DNA from 2 places in the Nitrincola nitratireducens genome. Region 2 is predicted to be linked to the other one. Evidence: predicted binding sites of a transcription regulator. Region 2 holds the regulator's gene; the other holds the start of a gene.
The links. The regulator PhoB, encoded in region 2, activates phosphate uptake and scavenging genes when phosphate is short. The targets are predictions, from matches to a motif close to TGTCATANNNNTGTCANA.

Region 1 (11,989 bases), on a different contig from region 2:
GAAGAAATCAACCGCCGCATTGTCGATCACACCGCCGACATTAACATGAGCTACAGCACCATCGCGCGGGATTATCTGGTGGCCGAAGGCCTACCGCCAGATCGCATTATTAAAACAGGCAGTCCGATGTTCGAGGTGTTGAACGTCTACCGCGAAGGGATTGAAGCGTCGGATGTGTTGCAACGTATAGGTTTGAAAGAAGGGCAGTTCTTTGTGGTGAGTGCGCACCGTGAAGAAAACGTAGATTCCGACAAGAACTTTATGAAGCTAGTCGACGTGCTGAATAGGGTCGCAGAACATTACGATCTTCCCGTGATCATGTCGACGCATCCCCGCACGCAAAAGCGAGTGGACGCTTTGGGAATCAGCTTTCATGCCAATGTGCAATTGTTGAAGCCGCTGGGCTTTAAAGACTACAACAAGCTGCAGTTGAGTGCGAAGGCTGTCTTATCCGACAGTGGTACGATCAATGAGGAGTCCTCCATTCTGAATTTCCCCGCCTTGAACATTCGCGAAGCGCACGAGCGCCCAGAGGGTATGGAAGAAGCAGCAGTGATGATGGTCGGGCTTGAGGTTGAACGGGTAATGCAAGGCTTGGCGATTCTGGACACTCAAGGCCGTGGTGAACAGCGTGATTTACAACTCGTCGGCGACTACAGCATGCCGAACGTATCAGATAAAGTGGTACGGATTATTCACAGCTATCGCGATTACGTTATGCGTACCGTTTGGAAAGAATATTGATGTTTAAACGTTTGGATTTGGCTGTGATAAACCGCAGCTTTTGGCCAGTGTATCCGGTCATTGGCGAGGCGTTGATGCGCTTTTCTGAACAGCAAGCCAAACACCAGTCTGTTGGTGTCATTCTGCAGGATCATGCGGATATAAAGACACATCTTGCCAAAGAGAAACGCGGCGATGGTGTGCAGTTTTTCCCTTGTCATGCATTTTCTGTATCGGGTAGCAGCATTTTGCGTCGTGCCATCGATGCCGTATTTTTTATGCTGTGGGTGGCGGCCGTGTTGCTCATTAAACGACCCAAAAACGTCTATGTGTCCACCGACCCGCCTGTGTTAGTGCCTTTTATTGTCATGCTCTACTGTAAGCTGTTTCGGGCGAGCTATGTGTATCATTTACAAGATATTCACCCTGAAGCCGCCAACGTGGTTATCCCTGTACGGCCACTACTCTATCGCCTTTTATTGTCGATGGATGCGTTAACCATGCGTCATGCACAGTTACTGATCACCATCACACATGAGATGGCTGAGGAAATAAAACGCCGTTCGGGCACGACCGTGCAGATTCGGGTGTTATCCAACCCGTCTGTTTCCTTTGATCAGGTTGTTGTCCCGCCACACAAAGTGCTGGGCTTTACCTTTTGTGGCAATGCGGGGCGTTTACAACGTATCCCCTTACTGATTCGTGCCATTGATCAATACGCGTCAGCCGGTGGAAGCTTGCCGTTCGTGTTTGCGGGGGCTGGAGTCTTTGCACCTGACTTAAAGCAATTGGCGGATAAACATGACAATGTCACGTATAAGGGATTGGTGTCTGCCTCTGATGCGGCGCAGTTGAATGCCGACTATTGTTGGGCACTTTTACCGATTGAAGACGACGTGACACGGTTTGCCTTTCCGAGTAAATCCTCCTCCTATGTCTTTGCGGGAGCCAATATCCTGGCGATATGTGGTGAGCATACCAGTGTTGCGTCTTGGGTGTTGGATAACCGGCTGGGTGTGGTGATTGAGCCGGATGTTGAAAAGCTCTGCTCCTTCTTCTTTGACGTTGAGCGGCATGCTGTGGATGTGTCGGTGTTTGATACTGAACGCAAGGGGCTCAAAGAAAGCCTTGGATTCGATGTGTTTGTGAAGCAACTAACCGATTTAGTCATTAACGAAGGAGAGGGCTAGGATGGCGCGGATATTCGTCACAGGGTCAACGGGTTTTGTGGGCACGGCCTTGTTAGCTGCATTCAAAAACGTTACTGGAGTACAGGTTGTGCCTGGGGTTCGTCGTGTAAGCGCATCGACCCCTGAAGGCTCGATTGCAGTAGGCAATATGGATGGTACCACGGACTATTCTGCCGCGATTCAGGGGATCGATATAGTGGTGCACGCAGCTGCTCGGGCGCATATTATGCGTGATGAAGTGGCCGATCCTTTGGCTGAATACCGTAAGGTCAATGTAGAAGGCACTTTAAAACTGGCCCAAGACGCTGCAGCCGCAGGCGTTAAGCGCTTTATTTATATCAGCTCGATCAAGGTGAATGGTGAGTCAACCACAGGACGCGATCCATTTTCGGCGACTCACCCGCCAGCACCGCAAGACCCGTATGGACTCTCTAAGCAAGAAGCGGAGGACGGACTGCGTCAACTGGCTGTCGATACAGGGATGGAGGTTGTGATTATTCGTCCACCCCTGGTCTATGGACCGGGCGTTAAAGCCAATTTTTTGAGCTTGTTAAAGGTGTCCGATACGGGGTTGCCACTGCCGTTTGCGCGGATTAAAAACGTGCGCAGCCTTGTGTACGTGGGCAATCTAGTTGATTGTATCATCCGCTGCACCCAGCATCCTGCGGCTGCGAATCAAACGTTTTTGGTGTCCGATGGTGAGGATGTCTCGTTACCCGAACTGGTTAAGCATATTCGCACAGCGTTGGGGCGCCCAGCTCGTTTGATGCCTGTGCCTGTTGGTTTGTTTAAGCTAGCGGGTGCTCTGACGGGTAAGCAAAGTGTGGTAGATCGTTTAGTTGGGGATTTGCAGGTGGATACCACCAATACGCGTGTGTTTCTGGATTGGACGCCTCCTTTTACGCTGGAGCAGGGGCTTCAAGCGACAGTGGCGGAGTATAAACAGTCGATTTTGACGAAGTGATCACGCCGGTAAAGGAAACCTACCATAAATCAAAAAATCGGTGAGCTGAAATTGAAATATGCGTTGTGAGCGTATGGCTTTAAACGTCACCTGCGCTTGAGTGATCTCGCAAAACCAATGTTCTTGGGTCTTTGGTTGGTGATCGACGAAGGCCTTTGGTGTGAATAGAGCGCAGCAGAGCTCATCCTGATTCAATCTTGCCGATCGATATTCAAATGCCTCGACCCCTGCTAGGCGCATGTCGGATCCAAGTGCTTGTGTAGACGCGTAATCAGTAGGATGACAGAGAACCTGTTTGAACTGATTAAATGGGTCGACCTGTAACTGAATTCCCTTGACGGTTTGATAGGCGACACTAAACAAACAGTGTTCGGTTCTGAGTTTTTCAGACGGTGGGTTGCCTAGCATGGATCGTAAAAAAACAAAGCGATAATAGGCAGATTCGCTAAGCGTGCTTTCAATCGATAGACCGCCGTAAAAAAGACTGGGCTCATGTGTGCGCCCAAACCGAGACCCCCATTTTAAAGGCGGATAACGAAAAGGTGTTTTCAAAAGGTAGTGTAAGTGATCAAAAGCACCGTTAGGATAACTCGGCTTTGATGTTTCCAGTAGATCCTCTAGTAATGATTGCTCCTCAAGGGTATCAACCAAACTGAGCGTAGCGGCTTGCTCTTGATTCTCGACAAGCCGAAATAGAACACCTTCAATAGGCTTAATTTGACCCTCGCCCTCACACTCAGACCAGATCATTTTATACTTTACCTCGTAATGCATCCAAGCAGGTCAGAACTCGAATAAGCCTTGTATGGTTTGGACTTGTTCCGCCGGAATCCCTCCCGTGAGCGTGTTCTGTGAGCGCATGAAATGTTTAATCCACGCAGCATCCCCTCCCGTTAAAGCAAAAAGCGCGCGTGCGACTCTGATATGATTGTTTCTGCAGGGTCTTGTGCAATTGCATTGACAAAGCCTTGCGACCTGAAACCGGTTGACACCCTGCAAGAGCAAAGATAGGTTGGGCAGCAATGCTAAAGAATAAGGAAAGCCATGACGGAACGGCTCGATTTACGTGCTTTGAATAATGTAATTTATTCACTAAAAGAGGCGATAGCGTCGTCAGTGATGATGTTTGGTTTAAACAGCAATCCTCAGCCGTGCAACATACCCTGATTGCTGGTGTTATTCAGAATTTTGAGTTTGTCTATGAAATCAGCGTGAAGATGCTGCGCCGTCAATTGGAAAAAGACGCAGCGAGTCTCGATGAAGTCGATTCGTATAGCTTCAGAGATATGATGCGTACTGCGGGAGAGAAGGGTTTAGTTAGAAATGTTGAAGCTTGGTTTTCGTATCGGACTTTACGCAACATTACTTCACATACATACGATCATCAGAAAGCTCAAACCGTTTACCAAGCCTCCTATGCATTTGTTTTAGATGCGCAAGATTTACTGGAAAGGATAAATGAACGAAACCAATGATTCTAATATCAGTATATCCCCTAGGGAGCATGCAATCGTTCGAGACATTTTAAAGAAATATATTGCGCAATATGATGTCTGGGCGTTTGGCTCACGTGTTAAAGGTCCACACAAACCTTATTCAGATCTTGATCTTGTCGTCATGTCGAATCAGCCACTAGAGATTGGTGTTTATTCGGATTTAGTAGACGCTTTTACGGAGTCTGACTTGCCTTGGAAGGTTGATATTGTGGATTGGTCAACGACCAGCGCTACCTTTCGTGACATTATTTTGCAAAGACGTTGTTTGATTCAAAAAGGCAATGAACCGATTAGTAAGGTTGATCTGAAATGAGCTTGGTCAATCATAAATAGACCAAGCTCACCTCATTTCCCTCACTTCATCGCATTCAACCGCTTAGCAATGCCATCAATTTTCTCACTCATTGTACTCAGATGACTGGAGTCCGACGCGTTACTGTCTGTCAGTGCTTGTAAGCGAGAAACAAACTGGCTGAGTTCATGTGATACTTTTTGCTGTTCTCCGGCGGCAATTGATATTTGAGTGGCTTGGTCTGTGATTTGTGAAAAAGCATCGACAACCTTCTGCAGATGCATTGCAGTTGTTTGCGTAGATTCAACAGCATGACCTGTTTCGCTCTGGCCTTGTTCCATGGCGGCCACGGAGTCTTGTGATCCTTTCTGTAAGCGGCTTAAAATCGCTTCTATTTCGACGGCTGAGCTTTCACTTTTTGCCGCTAAGCTTCGTACTTCATCAGCAACGACGGCAAATCCTCGTCCCGAGTCACCCGCACGCGCGGCCTCTATGGCGGCATTGAGTGCAAGTAAGTTGGTCTGTTCTGCAATCGCTCGAATGGCGCTGAGCATTCCATTGGCTTGACGGCTATCTTCATCGAGCTTAAGAATATTCTGTTGGGCTCGTGTAATGGTGTCAGCAAGCGTTTGCATGGTTGTTGCCACGCGGGACATTTCTTGTCCGCTGCTTAAAACGTCCTGATGAATGCGCTCAACCGTACCCTTGGTTTCATTCGCAAAACTAGCCACATCTTGGGAAGTGGCTCCCAGTTCTTCTGTGGCTGCAGCCAGCATATGGTTTTCATCACTCAGGCTGTTGGCTTTATTGAGAAACTCGTTACTAAAGCTTTTCAGTTGCTCGGCATCGTGCACAAGGCTTTTTGATTCGTTGTGGATCTCATCCAACAAGGCTTTTAATTTATTGCCATATGCATTGACTGCTTGGCGTAATTCACCAATTTCGTTCATCGTACCAGTGTCAAGTGCTTGAGCGCTATTCCCCTTGATTAACCCTTTAATCTGCTCTGTTGTCTGCTGAATTTTATGCAGCAGATTGCGAAAGAAAAAGGCGGCTAAAATACCCACTGTCACAAGAAGTGCTCCAATCGCCAGCATTAAAAAGAGGCCCATGCTTTGAGCCGTTGCAGTCATTTGACTTTTAGGTACCACCAAACCAATGATCCAGCCGTCTGGGGGTGCCTAATCAGGTCGACATACGCCGCTTCGTTGAGAATGGCATCATTTGGCAACTCAATCACTTCAGACTCTCGCAAATTAAGAGCTTGTGTAATCACATTAGCTAGCCAAGGTATTTCTCGACCCAGCTCTGTTGCTGTGATTAAGCTATCATCAGATTTAACAATGTTTGCAGCGGATTTTGGAAAGCTAATCATTTGCCCTGTGGAGTCAATTGCGAATACGTACCCGCCATTCTCACGCCCATGCTGCTCTAGCACAGCCGTAATACCATCTAGCATCATGTCGACTGTGGCTACGCCTGTAAAACGTCCATTCTCATGGATTGGGACTGTACAGGTTACCATTGGAATCTGCGTAAAGGGGTCGATGTAGGCTTCAGACCAGCTGCAACGATCTAAAGGAGCGTTTCGGCCGACTTGGTACCAGCTCTCATTATGGTAGCCTGAACCCGTTGGATCGTTGTAGTCGTCTAGGTATTCGATTCCGCTATTTGAGCGACCCCAAAAAAAACTTCGACGTTGGACACCGGGTGTAAAGGTGTTGGGTTCAGGCCAAATGCCACCGCCTGCAATGGCAGAGTCTCCATGGTTGTCGATGATTTCAGGAAAGAGTTTTTTAAATAAAGCCTCGTCTTTGGGAAGTTTTGAGGTTGCCAGAGCTAACGTGCTGGTAAGAAGCTGGATTTGCGCTAAATTTTCACTGAGTAAATCAGAGAGCCCTGCTTGATTAACCGAGATTTGTTGTTGCTGCTGTGAAATCAGGTCGGGTTTTACCTTCAACTCTACCACGGCGACAATCACGAGAAGCGCTAAAACGAGTATGCAAACAAAGGCCAAGTTGATTTGTTGACGTATCATCAGTGTTGGTTTGGACATAAACAACCTACCTTGCTGCAAATTAGAATTCTATTATTAATAGCATGGTGCAGTGTAAAGGTTAAGTAAAAATGTTGTTACATTCCAAACCTTGACAAGGGAAAAGAGGGCTCTCGGAGTCTGACTTGCCCTGGAAAATGGATATTGTGGATTGGTCAACGACCAGCGCTACCTTTCGTGACATTATTTTGCAAAGACGTTGTTTGATTCAAAAAGGCAATGAACCTATCTAGTAGACGGTAGAGATATGCTAGAGCACACATCTCTGCAAAAAACCTGACGTAGTAAGACTCAAGACCATCGTTCACCAAGGATGGATTGATGCCGAGTCTTGAGTCTTGATGCGTCAGAGCTTATTCCACAAAGTACACGGTCAAACTGCCACTGACTTCACTACCGACCAACAACATGGCTTTACCCGTTGGGCTTTGATCGGCATGAACAAACGCCATTCCCTCTGGTCCTAAGTCTCCCGCTTCAGGATTGGCGAGTACGTCTCCATTCATTTCACGGTTGATATCGACATCAAAGTTGCGATTATTCACGTAATCCACAAACTCGGTTTGATAGGGGTTGGTAATGTCGTAGACAAAAATACCGCCCATCCGCTCCATGCCAATAAAGGCATAGGTTTTATCACCCACTTGACCGACGGCTAAGGCTTCTGGCTCAGCGCCCTTATCGTCGCTGCGGCTGTCAAAGCTTGGCTGCTCGTTGTGATTGCTGTTGAAATGTTCAGGGAAGCGTTCAGCAATGACCCGTTCAAACTCATTTGCACTGTCGTAGACCTGCACGAGTTGGTTGTTTTCTTCTTTCCAGATCGAAAATGAACGCGCGCCATAGCTGTAGAGAGAGTCAAAAGTACAGCCCATCGGTAGACCTTGTGCATCTGGAGTACAATCTGAATTAGCGCCTTGCACGGCTGAAATACGCAAGCGACCTAAGTTTTCTGGGTCTGTCAGCTTACCGTCAAAGGCAGGAATGCCAGAGGTATCAATGGCGAGAGTGCCCCCGAGTTTCTTTTCAATATCGGCGACACGAAACTCTTCAGAGAAGCCTTTATAGTCGCGCGCATCGCCTTCATTGGCGGTTAAAATATAGGACTCACCTTGGTGCTCATACAGGGTAATGGTATCGGGTTGATAAATGCCCAAGACTGGCCACTGGCGGATATTGATTTTGTCGTCTTTATCGCTGGCATCAAGAGCATTTTCTACTAAGCTGTGGTCTTTGTATCCCAGTGGATAGATTGCGTCGACCGTTGCTTTTTCGATATCCACTTTGGCGAGTGCGTTGTTTTCTTGCAGGGCGACCCAAGCGTAGCGGCTGTCAGAGGTGATGGTGATGTATTCAGGTTCAAGATCTTGAGCTACGCTGGCACCTGGGCCGAAAATACGAATGCCTTGCTCGATCAATGTGGCTTTTTGGTCATTGAAGGCTGAAAAGTTGGCTGTATGCACGATGGCTTTATCTAAGCCTTCACGAATATCGACAACAGTGATCGAGCCTTCTGGGTCGATGGTGTATTCATCGTTAGGCTCGCCTTCGTTGGCGCTTAGGATATAGTGGCCATTGGGTGAAAAGGTGACCATGTCGGGTAAAGCGCCAGCAGGGTAGGCCGTGATAAATTTGACCGATCCATCCAGTTCCAACTGATAAACGGCGATATAGCCTGTTTCTTGCTTAGGGTCGGCTTCGATTGCCGCAGCCATTAAGTTGCCATGCACTGCGACGCTATTGACAGCGGTCATGCGGGTGCCAGCGATGGCGGCCATCACATCGGCTGCAATATCAAGCGATTCTATTTTAACTGGAGCGCTCACTTCAGATAGATCAATCACATCCACTTGGCCAGAGAGTGCATTGACAACATAGGCTTGTTGTTGAGTTGGGCTGTAGGCGACAATTTCGGCAGCACTTTTAGCAAAAGGCACGGTGTTGGGTGCATAGCGCCCGGCTTCGGTCAGGGTTAAGGCCTGGGCTGAGGTGGCAATGCTGGCCATAATGCATAGCGCTAGAGCGGCTTTTTTAAACTGATTCATGGGTATCATCCGTTTGCTGTCTGACATAAAAAAAGGCTCAAATGAGCCTTTTTTGTGAATTACTGAGCATTAAAAATCTACGCGGTAGCCGACCACAAACTTGTCGCCACGGCTGGCATACAAAGCTTGGTGTAATCATGGTATTCAGCATACACGCGACCACGGCCCATGCGTTGTTGAACGCCCAGCGCATAGTGTCTGCCTTTCAGATCCACGGCGTTATCTGGCTTACGCTCAGTTTGACCAAACTCAGCCATTAGAGTGGTATTATCAATTACATAGCTAGCACCGATAACATACTCATTCGCTTCACCCTGAGTTCTAACAAACGAGCTGCCGCCAGTTTTATCATCAAGGTGAACGTATTTGGCTTTCAAGGTAAGGCCTGAGACTTTAAAGCCAGCGGCTAAGCCCCAAGTGTTCTGATCGATACCGTAGTTTCCAACGGCATTTTTACCAGACTTAGCGTTGCCAAAGGCACCCGCGAAGTAGAGGTTGTTGGCATCATAGGCAAGGCCCAAGCTGTAACCATCAACCATGCGGTCTTTATTGCCTGATGACAGGTCATCACCTGCAAACACAGCCGAAGCAGAGGCTTGTAAGCCGTTCATTTTTGGAGACGCGTACACAAGGGTATTGCCTTGACGACGGTTAAACTGACGTGCCACCTGTGAGTGACCGCCCTGAGCACCTGAGTTGAAGTCATCCGCATACGAGGTGACTAAGGCTTGGATTGGAGCGTCTTGCTTACCACCGGTCACGGTACCCCATGAACCTGTAGCACCTAACCATGCATAACGGCCAGAATCTAGAGCGCCTTTATTAACATCCAACGCTTGTTCCCAGCGGAAGACCCCTTTGGTGTCTTCAAGGCCTAGGTCGACCGTTCCACGTACACCAATTCGCGTGCTGTCATCGTCCAAAGACATGGATTTGTTGTCTTCTTTGACCATCGCCATTCTAAATGATCCGTAAAGAGTCGCATCGGCCATGGCCACGGCTGGCACGATAAGACTGCTGGCAATTGCCATACACAGAAGTGACTTTTTCATTAAATTCCCCTATGACGCCTGTTTAAAAATAAAGTGAGTACACAAAAATCGAATCAAACTAGTATGTTGTGAAGTAAGACGTCCTGTCTGGGCTGCGATCATAGGGTCTATTTGTTGCATCTGGATGTCAGTTAAATGACATTTTCGCTCATGAGAAAACGTAATTAACAGTTCATCAAAATGTCATGCAGTTGTCATAAGTCGCTTTTAATATCTGGTCTATACCAATACAAGAGGGCTTCACTCATGTCATTTACTACCTTTAAGAAAACCACGCTCGCTTTAGCGACAGCTTTGTGTGTCTCTACGGTGGCTTCGGCAACAGAATTGACCGTGTACACGGCGGTTGAATCAGATGACTTACAAAAGTACGCGCAGCGTTTCAATCAAGCACATCCAGACATCTCTATTCGTTGGGTTCGTGATTCTACGGGGGTTATGACCGCGCGTTTATTGGCTGAAAAGGATAACCCAAGAGCCGATGTGATTTGGGGATTGGCGGCGACCAGTTTGCTGTTATTAGATGAAGAAGGGTTGTTAGAGCCCTATGCACCCAAAGGCGTTGAGCTACTGGATCCTAAGTTTGTCGATGTGAACACACCACCTGCTTGGGTAGGGATGGACGCATGGGTGGCGGCGATTTGCTACAACACGATTGAAGGCGAAAAGCATGGCGTGCCAATGCCAACGAGCTGGGAGGATCTGACCAAGCCTGAATACAAAGGCCATGTGGTGATGCCAAACCCAAGTTCTTCTGGTACGGGGTATTTGGACGTGTCGAGCTGGATTCAGCTGTGGGGTGAAGAAAAAGCATGGCAATTCATGGACGGTCTGCATGAAAACATCAGCCGCTACACCCATTCGGGTTCAGCGCCGTGTAATTTGGCGGGATCCGGTGAGGCAATTGTCGGTGTTTCCTTCGCATTCCGTGCCGCACGTTTGAAATCGCAAGGTGCCCCCGTTGAAGTGGTTTTCCCATCTGAGGGCTTAGGCTGGGATATGGAAGCCGCGGCCATTGTGAAAGGCACGAAGAACATGGATGCGGCCAAAACCTTGATGGATTGGGCTGTCAGCCGGGATGCCAACGAGCTTTACAACGAAGGTTATGCGGTGGTGGCGATGCCTGGAGTGGCAAAGCCTATTGAGAATTATCCGGCAGACATCGTTGAGCGCATGATTGATAACGACTTTGCCTTCTCGGCCGTGAATCGTGATCGCATCCTTCAAGAATGGCAGCGTCGTTACGATGCTAAGTCAGACTCTAAATAAGTCGAACCAAGTCAGTAGATCCCCGTCTTCGCGGGGATAACAGCCCCCGCAAGAGACGGCTGCTTGCCCCTAGCACGATGGTTAGGTGAAAAGCAGCCGCCCTTGTGGGGCTGTTTTTTGTCGAGGATAGGCCGAGGTGTTAATCATGCGGTCTTGGGGATTCAATGGGTGATGTTATGAGAACAATGCAACAACCGTCGTTGGCGGCGTTGGTCGGACAGACGGCGTTTATGCCGGATTCGGATGTATCTGAGTCAATTTGTTTAGAAATTGAAGGGCTGAGCAAGTCCTTTGGTGCGTTTGTGGCCTTAAACACCATCGATCTCACCATTTATGAAGGTGAGTTTGTTTGCTTTTTAGGGCCGTCCGGCTGTGGAAAAACCACCTTACTACGTGCGATTGCTGGGTTAGAGCCTCAATCGAGCGGACGTATTGTGCAAATGGGTAAAGAAATTTCACATTTGCCACCACAACAGCGTGATTTCGGCATCGTGTTTCAGTCGTATGCCTTGTTTCCCAATTTAACGATTGCAGACAACATTGCCTATGGTTTGCGCAATCAAGGGCACTCACGTCAGGCGCTGCAAGCACGTGTGCACGAGCTGATGTGTTTAATTGGTTTGGAAGGGTCTGAGAAAAAGTATCCTGCGCAATTGTCGGGCGGCCAACAGCAGCGTGTGGCCTTGGCAAGGGCTTTGGCGACGAAGCCAGGGTTGCTGTTGTTAGACGAGCCGTTGTCGGCATTGGATGCACAGGTGCGTGTGCATTTGCGTCAACAGATTAAAGCCTTGCAAAAGACCTTGGGTGTGACCACGGTGATGGTGACGCATGATCAAGAAGAGGCCTTAACCATGGCGGATCGTATTGTGGTAATGAACCACGGTGTGATTGAGCAGATTGGAACG
Region 2 (11,989 bases):
CAATCCCTTAACCCGCATTAGCCTGGTTGAGCTTGATGCACTCTACTCCGTCACTCAGTATCAAAGCGCAGGTATGTCGATTCAACGCTGGGGAGACCTAGGTCTTGAGGGGCGACTGCATGATCAACCCATTACCTTGTTTGGACGCAACGCCGCCTCTGGGACCTATGGTTTTTTTCGTGATTTAGTTCTTTTGGGTGGAGATTTTCGTCCCCAAGTCAGTGAGCAGCCTGGCTCAGCGGCCGTCGTGCGCAGCATTTCTCGCTCATTCAATGGCCTTGGCTATTCTGGCTTAGGCGCAGCGTCCGTGGATGTCAAACCACTCGCCATTTCAATTCGCCCCACGGATGCGGCAATACTGCCCACGGCACAGAATGCATTGGAGCAGCGCTACCCGTTGGCGCGCTTTTTATACCTGTATCTTAATCATCCTCCGTCTAAACCTTTATCGCCCTTGCATGCCGAGTTCATTCGTATGCTCTACTCGACTACGGGGCAATCTATTCTCATGCAGGAAGGCTTTGTAGCTTTACCGGCTGACGAAGCGATCAATATCCTCAGGAGCCTTGATCTAGATGCGTCCTAACCCTAAGCCGAAGCAGGCCAAGCAGTCGGCTTTTCAAACTTGGCGACGCTGTCGAGATGCGGTTATGTCCTTGATGATCCGCAGCAGCGGCTATACCGTCGTTATTTCTTTGTTGCTCATGTTTGTCTATCTCGGTTATCAAGTGTTCCCGATTTTCAAGCCCATCCAAGTCACGCCTATAGAGACTGAACGCCTGTCTGAAGAACACAGGTCATCTTTTCAATGGCACCCAGTCAACCTTGACCCCTCGGCTTTGGTTTACCGACTTGCCGAAAATCAGCGGTCTTTACTCACCACCACTTCAGATGGTGGTATTCAACAGTGGTTTTGGCTGATGGGCGATGCAGGAACTCCCGCCTCTTTTCAAAAGGTACATGAGTTTACATCCCACAGGGCGCCGATACTGGCTTTAATCCCTGAATCTCAACGGCGAGGCTTTTTAAGCTTGGACCAACAAGGGCATCTTGCTATTCACTATGCCCCCACAGGCGAAACCCTGTGGTCAGGGTATTTAACCGATGAACCCATTAAGGCCTATAGCTTGTCCTCGTCCAACCAAATTCTTGGAGTACGGCTGGCCTCTGGCGAAACCCGCTATTGGCATCTGCTGAACCCTCACCCTCAAATATCCATCACCTCATTGCTGCATAAAGTGCAGTATGAGGGTCGCAACCAGGCTGAATGGGTTTGGCAATCTGCGCCATCGGCAGAGTATCATGATGGCAAGTACAGTATTGTGCCGTTAAGTATAGGCACGTTAAAAGCCGCTTTTTTTGCGATGCTGTTTGCCATGCCATTGGCCATAATGGGGGCTGTGTATACGGCCTATTTTATGCCCACACGGTTGCGCAATTGGATCAAACCGAGTGTCGAACTGATGGAGGCTCTACCCACCGTGGTGATAGGGTTTATTGCTGGTATTTATCTGGCCCCCCTCATTGAAGCCTACCTCGTTCAAGTGTTGTTTGGCCTGATCGCCCTGCCGTTATACCTCGTTTTGCTCTCGTGGTTATGGTCAATTTTGCCCGACTCAACGCACTATCGCCTAAAATCCAGCCTATGGGTTTTGCTCATTCCGGCGCTAGTGGCATTTGTCTGGGCACTCCCCTATGCCTCTTCGTTATTTGAGTCTTGGGTATTTGCGCAGGACTTACGTCAGTGGTTAGCCCATCACAATATCGATTACGCTCAACGCAATGGGCTGGTGATCGGTATCGCCATGGGGTTTGCGATTATTCCGACCATTTTTTCACTGGCAGAGGATGCATTATCATCGGTGCCAAAACATCTCACCGAAGGGGCATTAGCTTTAGGCGCAACACCTTGGCAAAGCCTACAGGGTGTTATCCTTCCGACCGCCAGCGCGGGTATTTTCTCAGCGATCATTATTGGTTTTGGTCGTGCCTTAGGCGAAACCATGATTTTATTAATGGCCAGTGGAAATACGCCGTTGGTGAATATGAACCTCTTTGAAGGCATGCGCAGTCTGTCTGCCAATATTGCCATGGAGCTGCCCGAAGCTCAGGCCGGCAGCACTCATTATCGTGTGCTGCTGTTATCGGTATTGATCCTGTTTGTGTTTACCTTTGTCCTTAATACGCTGGCGGCGTTGATTCGACAAGGGTTGAAGAAACGCTATCAACAACTTTAAGGAAGCGCTATGAATCGTTGGCTTTCCGGTGGACACGCTTGGATCTGGTTAAGTGCTGGCGCTTTGTCTGTGTCGTTACTCTTGGTCGCGATATTGATTGGCTTTATTGCCGTTAAAGGCTCAGTCATTTCTGGCCTGCGCCCATTTTTGACGTTCATTATCACGAACAGGATGACCCATCGATGCAACGCCTGATCGGACAGCGCATCTCGTATCAAAGCACAGATCAAGGCACACAGGAATACTTATTCAGACGCTCAGAAGCGCAAGCCGCCTATCAAGACTTTATTTGGTTAACGGACGCCCAAATTAACACAATGACTCAGCGCCCAGAATTAATGACATTGGAACACAGGACGTTTGGACGCTTAATTGCAGAGCCCATCTTGCTCCGGCTCAGCCCAACCTCAACGATCACCCCACCCCCTGTAGACTGGCCGGAACAGATTAAAACTGCACAGAAAGATGCCCAATTAACGCTGCTACTCGGCAATGGCGAAGCATTAACCCTCAATCTGGTTGATATTTTAGAGATTCACTTCCCCAATCAACTGTCATGGGTCGAAAAAATGCAGGTGTTTGGCAAGGGACTCTTGCAGTTTATGGTCGAATCGCCCCGACAAGGTGGAACTGAAGGGGGCATCTTTCCCGCGCTATTTGGAACCGTTATTACCGTCTTGATTATGACCGTTTTCGTGACGCCAATTGGCGTGATGGCCGCTGTGTATTTACATGAGTACGCTCGCCTTGGCTGGATAACCCAGACCATCCGCATTGCAGTCTACAACTTGGCGGGCACGCCCTCGATTGTCTTCGGTGTGTTTGGGCTGGCCTTTTTTGTCTATACGCTCGGTGGCAGTATCGACCAGCTCTTCTATTCAGAGTCCTTGCCGATGCCAACGTTTGGTACCCCAGGTCTTATTTGGGTGTCGTTAACGCTAGCTCTGCTCACGCTGCCTGTCGTCATCGTATCAACGGAAGAAGGGCTCGCCCGTATTCCAAAATCCGTTCGAGAAGGCAGCCTAGCACTTGGTGCCAGCCATACAGAAACCCTGTGGCGCATTGTCCTGCCGCTAACAACACCAGCGATTCTAACAGGCTTGATTCTCGCCATTGCACGCGCCGCAGGTGAGGTCGCCCCGCTCATGCTGGTCGGAGTTGTCAAATTGGCTCCTGAGCTTCCCTTGGATGCGGAGTTTCCATTTTTACACCTTGACCGAAAAATTATGCACTTAGGCTACCATATCTTTGACCTTGCCTTTCAAACAGGCCGGACAGATGCCAGTTTACCCTTCGTCTTCACAACGGCTCTACTGCTCATATTGCTGATCATTTTGCTGAATCTCAGTGCGATCTTGTTGCGCAATCGTTTGCGTGTTCGTTTTCAAGATGACAAGAAGCCTATTTAGATGGATAACACCATGACCCCCTATCAACCAAGGACGCTGCCTGATCCAGGTCAAGCCTTCCCGATTAAACTGTCAATTCGTGACTTCAATTTGAGCTTTGGCCAAACCCCAATTCTCAAATCGATTGATCTGGATGTGATTGCCAATCATGTTACCGCCCTGATCGGCCCTTCTGGCTGTGGCAAATCAACCTTACTGCGCAGCCTTAACCGCTTAAATGACTTATCAACAGAGTGTCGAGTGTCTGGCCAGATACATTTGGATAACCAGGATATCTACGCACCCAGTATGAATATTGCAGACTTAAGACGGCGTATTGGCATGGTTTTCCAGCTTCCAAACCCTTTCCCTAAATCCATTTACGAGAATGTCGCGTATGGATTGCGAATACAAGGCATCCGCAGCCGTCGCCGATTGGACACCGCCATTGAGCATGCCTTGACGCGTGCAGCCTTATGGGATGAAGTGAAAGATCGATTAAACACCAATGCCTATGAGCTCTCCGGAGGTCAACAACAACGATTGGTGATAGCCAGAGCCTTAGCTGTTGAACCTGAAGTTCTGCTGCTAGACGAGCCCGCATCCGCATTGGATCCAATTTCGACACTTAAAATTGAAGAGCTCATCACAGAATTGAAACATAATTACACTATAATCATAGTGACGCATAATATGCAGCAGGCTGCGCGCGTATCGGATTATACGGCTTATCTGCACCAAGGCACTCTCATTGAGTATGGCGAAACACAGCAGCTATTCACAAACCCTCGTAAACGAGCTACCGAAAACTACATTACAGGCCGATTTGTTGAATAACACGATGTGCGTTGACATCAAACAATAATAGGACAACATCATGTTCACAAGTAACGAAGGCTTTTCACGGCACATTTCACAACAATTCAATCATGAGTTGGAAAAAATACGAACTGAACTTTTAGCCATGGGCGGGATTGTTGAGCGGCAAGTCAGTGATGCGATTGAGGCACTGATCAACAATAACCTCGATATGGCTGAAGAGTCGCGACGCATGGATAAGCAAACCAATCAGATGGAACTGAGCATTGATGATCAGTGCACAAAAATGATCGCCACGCGCCAGCCCACGGCCAGTGATCTACGTTTAATTGTGTCAATTAGCCGCTCAGTGACTGACCTTGAACGCATGGGCGATGAAGCCAGCCGCATCTGTAAGCATGCGATCGAGATTGCACAAAGTGGCCCTTCTCCTAAAGGCTATCAAGAGGTTCGTCATATCGGTAAGCTCGTTTCGAGTATGGTCAAAGATGTTCTAACGGCTTTCGCACGCAGCGATCTGGAGTTGGCCTATAACGTGGCCAAACAAGACAGCAATGTGAACATGGAATACCGTACAGCGATGCGCTCCTTGGCCACGTATATGATGGAAGACCCGCGTTCAATCTCTGCCATTTTAAACGTTATGTGGGTACTCAGAAGTCTTGAGCGTATCGGTGATCATGCCCGAAACCTTTCCGAACACTTAATTTATCAAGTCAGCGGCATGGATGTACGTCACCAAAGCCTCATCAGCATTAAACGCTCATTACGCAACGAATCTCCAGACGATGAAATGGAGCTGAACGAAGATAATTAGCCGCTCAGAACGTATCCATTTGCACAAAAATGTTATACTGCCGACCCCATAACAACGGCTATGTGATGTTTTTGTGCACTATTCAGACATTCCACTTAACGGCTTTACACGATCCACTTGGCTCAGTGCAAAACGCAGACCTGCCCTGTCTAGCCACTGGCGCAATTGGCTGTGCGACAAGGGCTCATTAACTGAGGCCCTAATTCGCGCCAGTCACGGACAGTTTTCTGTTAAGCTTCTCTCTCAAAACCTAGCTATCCCCACAAAAGATGAAGCATCCGCCTTGGGCTTAAACCCAAAACAACGTGTTCTCATTCGTGAAGTCGAGCTCTTGGGTCACCAACAACCTTGGGTTTACGCGCGCTCAGTTGTTCCTGTCGCAACACTAAAACAGTGTCATCAGCGTCTGAATCGACTCGGCAGTCGCTCGTTAGGAACGATGCTGTTTACAGACCCAACCATCAAAAGAGGTGACATTGAGCTTTGCCACTTCTACGCCAATGGACAAGCCTACCCGAGCCGCCGCTCTGTGTTTTGGATCGCGGCACATCCGCTACTCGTCACCGAAATCTTCCTACCGCCGATGCAGCAAATTACCTATCACCCTAACGCTTAAGTGCTTTGTAAGATCGTTTAAACGTTTCTATTCTCAACTCTATCTATTACAATAAAGTCTAATTTAGATAAAGGAGTTATATCATGAAACTGAATGTCGGCGGAATTGATCGCATCCTACGAATTGTGATTGGCGCAGCGTTGGTCCTCGCAACCCTGTTCGGTGCACTGCCTATCTGGGGTTGGATCGGTATTGTACCTTGTTGACGGGATTGGTCGGCTATTGCCCACTCTACCCACTTTTGGGAATTTGCACGAAAAAGTAAGACGTTATTTTGACTCAGCGCCTTAAGGCGTACAATAGCGCCTCTAAAAGGAGCTGAGTCATGAATGTTGCAAATAAAGTTTCCGTTTATATTCGTTTAATGCGTGCTGATCGACCTATCGGCACCTGGCTTCTGCTGTGGCCCACACTTTGGGCGCTCTGGATTGCATCGGAAGGCGTCCCCGCTCCCCATCTCCTCATTATTTTTATTTTGGGTGTATTTTTAACGCGATCGGCTGGCTGTGTCATTAATGACTATGCAGACCGGCATATCGATGGTCATGTTAAGCGCACCGCCAATCGCCCTTTAGCCACTGGCGAAGTCTCTGAGAAGGAAGCCATTTATTTGTTCATCGGCTTAATGCTGATTTCATTCTTTCTCGTTCTTTTTACCAACACCATGACGGTTTTAATGTCAGTGGTGGGCATCGCACTTGCATTCACCTATCCCTTTATGAAGCGCTACACGCATTTACCGCAGGTGGTGTTAGGCGCTGCATTTGGTTGGGCCATTCCTATGGCGTTTACGGCGGTGACTGAGAGCCTGCCAACCCTTGCACTGCTGTTATATCTCGCAAAAGTGCTCTGGACCGTTGCCTATGACACTCAATACGCCATGGTGGATCGTGACGATGACCTGAAAATCGGCGTTAAATCCACCGCCATTTTGTTTGGTCAGCGCGATGTGCTCATCATTAGCCTTCTTCAATTGTCTGCTTTAGGATTGTTGGCATTTGTCGGCCTGCAGCTCTCTATGAGTGGCTGGTACTATGCGGGTCTACTGGGTGCCGCTGGCTTTTTTGTCTATCAATTTTTGCTGATTCGGCACAGGGAACGCGACCCGTGCTTTAAAGCCTTTTTAAATAATCACCTGGCCGAATTATCCGTTCTGATAGGGATTGTTCTGCATTATGCTGCCTAAACTTGGTTGTTTTCATAAAATAGATAATACTAAGGCCGTGATTGTCATATTTATGTAACAGAAACGTCTTGTAATAGGTATCTGGTTTTTAATGTTGAGGTTTTAGGGATGTCTGTTGCTAAACGGGTATTAATTGTTGATGACGAAGCGCCTATCCGCGAGATGATTGCTGTCGCACTTGAGATGGCTGGCTACGAATGCATAGAAGCTGAGAATGCTCAACAAGCGCATGCCGCTGTATTGGACCAAAAGCCGGATATGGTATTGCTGGACTGGATGATGCCAGGTACGAATGGAATCGATTTCGCGCGTCGTTTACGTCGTGACGAAGTAACGTCCAACATCCCGATTATTATGTTAACGGCCAAAGCCGAAGAAGATAATAAAATTCAAGGCCTTGAAGTCGGCGTTGATGACTACATCACCAAGCCCTTTTCACCGCGCGAATTAGTGGCTCGTCTAAAAACCGTCCTGCGACGCACGACACCAAAAGGCATTGAAGAGCCGGTTACCGTGGATGATTTAACACTTGATCCTATTTCTCACCGTGTGTTATCCAGCAACTCACCCTTAGAACTGGGCCCAACAGAATTCCGTCTGTTGCAGTTTTTCATGACGCATCAAGACAGGGCATACTCCCGTGGGCAGTTATTGGACATGGTTTGGGGTGGGAATGTTTACGTTGAGGAGCGCACGGTTGATGTGCACATTCGCCGCCTTCGCAAAGCACTGGGCGAACGACACGATTATTTAATTCAAACCGTGAGAGGAACAGGCTATCGGTTTTCAGCTCAACTGAGTTAGAGTTAACCTTCTACTTAGCATTGAACCAACCCGCTATGGACCCCCATATTTATGGTTATCTCCAAACCAAAATTGTTTGTTAGCCTATTCACTTTTTGTGTTGTCGGGGGTTTGGTTGGGTTCGTCACTGAGCACTTTCTGCTTGGCTTATTGCTGGGCTCGCTCTCGTGGAGCCTCTATCAGTTGCGACAGTTTCAGCGTTTATATGCCTGGGCCATCAAAACAGACAACAGTGAACCACCGGATCTGCCGTCCTCTTGGGGCGATTTATCCTATGCTCTGTATCGCTTACAACGCTCCAACAAGGAGCATGAAACAAAGCTCCTGTCGGTCATCAGACGCTTCCAACAATCCTCCGCTGCGTTAGAAGATGCCGTTGTCATTATTGATGCCAGAGACAAGTTAGAATGGTGGAATCGATCAGCTGAGCGCTTATTGGGCCTCAAACCCAAAATCGATAAGAAAAAGTCCATTCTCAACCTACTGCGCGACCCGCGCTTTATTCGTTATTACAAAAAACAAGAATACTCCGAACCCTTTGAGTTAATGTCACCCGTTCATCACCAGATGACATTGCAATATCACATTACTCGATTTGGTGAAGGTGACAGACTCCTCGTTGCACGTGATATCACCCGCCTTAAGCAGCTTGAGCAGACTCGCCAAACCTTTGTCGCGAATGCATCCCATGAGTTAAGAACCCCGCTAACGGTGATTCGAGGGTATCTTGAAACCTTCTTAGATCAAGAGTTACCCAAACCCATTATGCGTGGCTTAAGCCAAATGCAGCAACAAACCTTGCGCATGGAAAGTCTAGTCAGCGATTTGCTGTTACTGTCACGTTTAGAGTCAAGCCAACACGTGAAAGATGAGCAACCCGTTAACCTTCCTTCTCTTCTATATCGAATCAAGCGTGACGGCATATTACTCAGTGGTACAAAAGAACACATCCTGACACTCAACATTGCGTCAGATAAAGACCTGCTCGGACAACCGAACGAACTTCACAGCGCCTTTTCCAATTTGGTATTTAATGCCGTCAGGTACACGCCAGAAGGGTGTGAAATAAAGATAGAATGGCGAAGCGACGCATCCGGCGGGCACTTAAGTGTCATTGATAACGGGCGCGGTATTGAATCACACCATATTCCGCATCTCACCGAACGCTTTTACCGCGTTGATGAAGGGCGATCATCGGAAACAGGCGGCACTGGACTGGGTTTATCCATCGTCAAACATGTCTTGGCTCGGCATGGCGCCAAACTTGAAATCAAAAGCAAATTGGGTGTGGGCAGTGAGTTTATCTGCCATTTCCCTGTTGATATGCTCACCGACGTAGAAATTGAAGAGTCTGAAGTAGATAATAACATCAGTCACCACTGACTCAGTGGAGAGTTTTTAGCCAATATCTGTGGAGTACACCTGATGTTTGCAATCTGTGTTCATGCGTTCGAACCCGACAATTTAGTCTACGAAGAAACCGAGCAGCCAAAAGCAGGCCCTGGCGAAGTCTTAATTCGCAATCAAGCGGCTGGCGTCAATCCAATCGATTGGAAAACCTGCTCAGGTGGCGGCGCTTCTGGCTTCATTGAACAATTTCCTTTTATTCCTGGATGGGAATTTAGCGGTATTATTGAAGCCTGTGGTGAAGGAGTTGACACTTTTAACGTAGGAGACGCTGTTTTAGGTTTCGTTCGTTTTCCAACACCCGCCAGTACTTATGCCGAGTATTTAACAGCGCCAGCTGACCAAATCGCACTGCGTCCAGAAGGATTGGATGCCTTAACCGCTGGCGGTTTAGGCTTAGCGGGCTTAACAGCATGGCAAGCCTTATTCGACAAAGGCGAGCTAAAAACGGGACAAAAAGTGCTGGTTCTAGCGGGTGCGGGTGGAGTGGGTCATTTAGCTGTTCAATTAGCTGCCATCCATGAGGCGCAAGTCAGTGCAACCTGTTCAACGGCCAATATTGAGTTTCTTCAAAGCTTGGGTTGCCAAGAAGTGATTGACTACACACGTGCTGATATGCGTGATTATGCAGACACCTTTGATTTAATTATCGATGGTGTAGGCGGCGATACGGCCATCAATGCTTTGATTACGCTGAAACCCGGTGGACGCATGGTGACCTTACCTTCCGTCACAGCCGCTCAGGTTGCCGCTGCGGCAGAAGGCACCGATGTCACCGTTGAGCCGATCCGTGTGGTGCCTAACCCACAACAACTGGCATCCCTTGCCAATTTAGTGGCCGACGGCAAGTTGATTTTAAAGCTGGCGAAGACCTTCCCCTTATCGGATGCCGCCGCCGCTCACAAACTGAGTGCAACAGGCAAAACCGTGGGTAAGATCCTGCTCAGTATTTCGGAATAAGACCTATTGGCTGCAGAACTGCTGCTTTTGACGCAGCAGCAATCTGCAGCCTTCGCCAGCAATATCCGCATCCCAACATCCGTAACGCGCCCAGTTCTTCTCTTCTTCGGTGGCTTTTTCATTGAACTCAGGGACATCTGCACAGAAGTTTTCGCTCGGTTGAGCCGCTTCTAAACAGGCTTTTAACTGAATGCCCTGATTGACCGTGCAGGCGTAGGTCGAATCGGTGCAACTTGCATAGTCGCTGAGCGCGCGGGTCACACAAGTCTCTTGATCTGAGACGTCTCCGAGCGCTAGGCCCTTCGCTCGATACTGCTTAGCCTCTTCTGCTCGTGTTTCATTAAAAGACTCCAACCACTGTGGCGATTGTTGCCAAGCGATAAGTCCAATAGCAACTAGAAAAACAAGACTAAACAGAACAATTTTACGACGCATGAAAAGCTCGCTTTAAGACCGACGACGATACAGGCCTGCGATGGTGATCAGCAAACCCAAACAAGACAGCAACATTCCACCATTGACCAGCAACGGCTTGCGAGTCATCAATGGCACAAAGGGATGTTGTTGCGACGAGTCACAGACTGCTTTGACATAATTCCAAGAGCCTCCGCTGGCCAAACAATCGTCGACCCACATCAGCTCACGAAAAAATATAAACAGCAGAACAAGACCGGGAATAATCAGTAGACACAAACCAATTCTAAGCATTACTCGCTATCACTAATACCAATGTTACTAATACCCTGATTTTCAGCCAACGTCCGAAGACTTTGAATAAAGGCTTTATCAGGATGCTCCTGACTCAAAATGCGCTCGAACACCTCTTCTGTAAAGGCATCTTCGTCTTGCATGAGTTCATGCGTTGAAATAAAGCGCATCAGATCAACATCTGACATCTGAGTGTCCGCTTGATTCACTTCAATAAAGGTCGCGACGGACTCATGCGATAAGCTAATCACACTCAGCACCTCGGACGCATCTTCTTCCAATATGCAGGTCAGGGTTGAGTACAAGGCTACAATCGCATCATGGGCTGGCATGGCGCCATACATATCAAACTCATCTAAAGATGGAATGTTGCTATCAATATGATCCAATTGAACTTCAAAGTTCATTTTGGCGCCACCGGATAAGTGCTGCCAAACGCCATCCATGACGGTGCGAACCTTAGCGGTATCACCAAAATTCAATAATTTGGAGAAAAGCATGAAGTTCGGCAACATGCGTTCAGTAAACGCAGCCGACACTGCCGTCAGTTGCCAGGGTTTCAGCTGATTCAATTGCTTGATAAGAGTTTGACTATCGCCCATTGAGCGCTCCGCATAATTGGCTTGTGTTAAGTCTATTGTACGTGCTTGAGTCTCGGATCTGTAGCATCAATGGCTTTTTTCACGCATTTGTCGCAAACAAATACAGACGACAGTGTAAAACGCTTCGTTCAAGCCGACTTTCATTGCTATACTAAAGCCTTGAAACCAATTGCTCCGACAGGAATCAGAGTTGAACCCCTTCAATCTTCTTAAATCGATTGCAGAGTCGCGTGAAAAACTGCGTAAATCTGAGCAAAAAGTGGCTGACTATGTGTTAGCAAACCCCAATGACGTCATTCATATGCGAATTGTGGATTTAGCTTCTGAAGCCAACGTGAGCGAACCCACCGTTGTCCGTTTTTGCCGGGCACTCAACTATGATGGTTTTCAAGACTTTAAACTGACGTTAGCGCAAGGGTTGGCGAGCAACACCAGTTTTGAAAAA

Region 1: the regulator PhoB is predicted to act here: its motif matches at 9,997-10,014, upstream of D791_RS14905 (putative 2-aminoethylphosphonate ABC transporter substrate-binding protein).

What each region holds. Positions count from the first base shown of each region.
Region 1 covers NZ_AONB01000020.1:24,367-36,355, forward strand. Annotated here, with positions in the region: gene wecB (non-hydrolyzing UDP-N-acetylglucosamine 2-epimerase) at 1-744, shown strand, start outside; gene D791_RS14865 (glycosyltransferase family protein) at 744-1,913, shown strand; gene D791_RS14870 (UDP-glucose 4-epimerase family protein) at 1,915-2,877, shown strand; gene D791_RS14875 (RES family NAD+ phosphorylase) at 2,878-3,627, opposite strand; gene D791_RS21885 (hypothetical protein) at 3,661-3,738, opposite strand; gene D791_RS14880 (HI0074 family nucleotidyltransferase substrate-binding subunit) at 4,029-4,352, shown strand; gene D791_RS14885 (nucleotidyltransferase family protein) at 4,336-4,686, shown strand; gene D791_RS21130 (methyl-accepting chemotaxis protein) at 4,728-5,816, opposite strand; gene D791_RS21135 (cache domain-containing protein) at 5,795-6,721, opposite strand; gene D791_RS14895 (choice-of-anchor I family protein) at 7,075-8,763, opposite strand; gene D791_RS14900 (porin) at 8,841-9,815, opposite strand; gene D791_RS14905 (putative 2-aminoethylphosphonate ABC transporter substrate-binding protein) at 10,062-11,084, shown strand; gene D791_RS14910 (putative 2-aminoethylphosphonate ABC transporter ATP-binding protein) at 11,261-11,989, shown strand, end outside.
Region 2 covers NZ_AONB01000021.1:29,075-41,063, reverse strand. Annotated here, with positions in the region: gene D791_RS15325 (PstS family phosphate ABC transporter substrate-binding protein) at 1-586, shown strand, start outside; gene D791_RS15320 (ABC transporter permease subunit) at 576-2,237, shown strand; gene D791_RS15315 (hypothetical protein) at 2,247-2,432, shown strand; partial or broken gene pstA (phosphate ABC transporter permease PstA) at 2,852-3,646, shown strand; gene pstB (phosphate ABC transporter ATP-binding protein PstB) at 3,659-4,462, shown strand; gene phoU (phosphate signaling complex protein PhoU) at 4,503-5,261, shown strand; gene D791_RS15295 (chorismate--pyruvate lyase family protein) at 5,335-5,877, shown strand; gene D791_RS15290 (YgaP family membrane protein) at 5,961-6,083, shown strand; gene ubiA (4-hydroxybenzoate octaprenyltransferase) at 6,203-7,063, shown strand; gene phoB (phosphate regulon transcriptional regulator PhoB) at 7,172-7,867, shown strand; gene phoR (phosphate regulon sensor histidine kinase PhoR) at 7,919-9,250, shown strand; gene D791_RS15270 (NADP-dependent oxidoreductase) at 9,293-10,234, shown strand; gene D791_RS15265 (hypothetical protein) at 10,238-10,669, opposite strand; gene D791_RS15260 (hypothetical protein) at 10,682-10,942, opposite strand; gene D791_RS15255 (YjaG family protein) at 10,942-11,544, opposite strand; gene hexR (transcriptional regulator HexR) at 11,735-11,989, shown strand, end outside.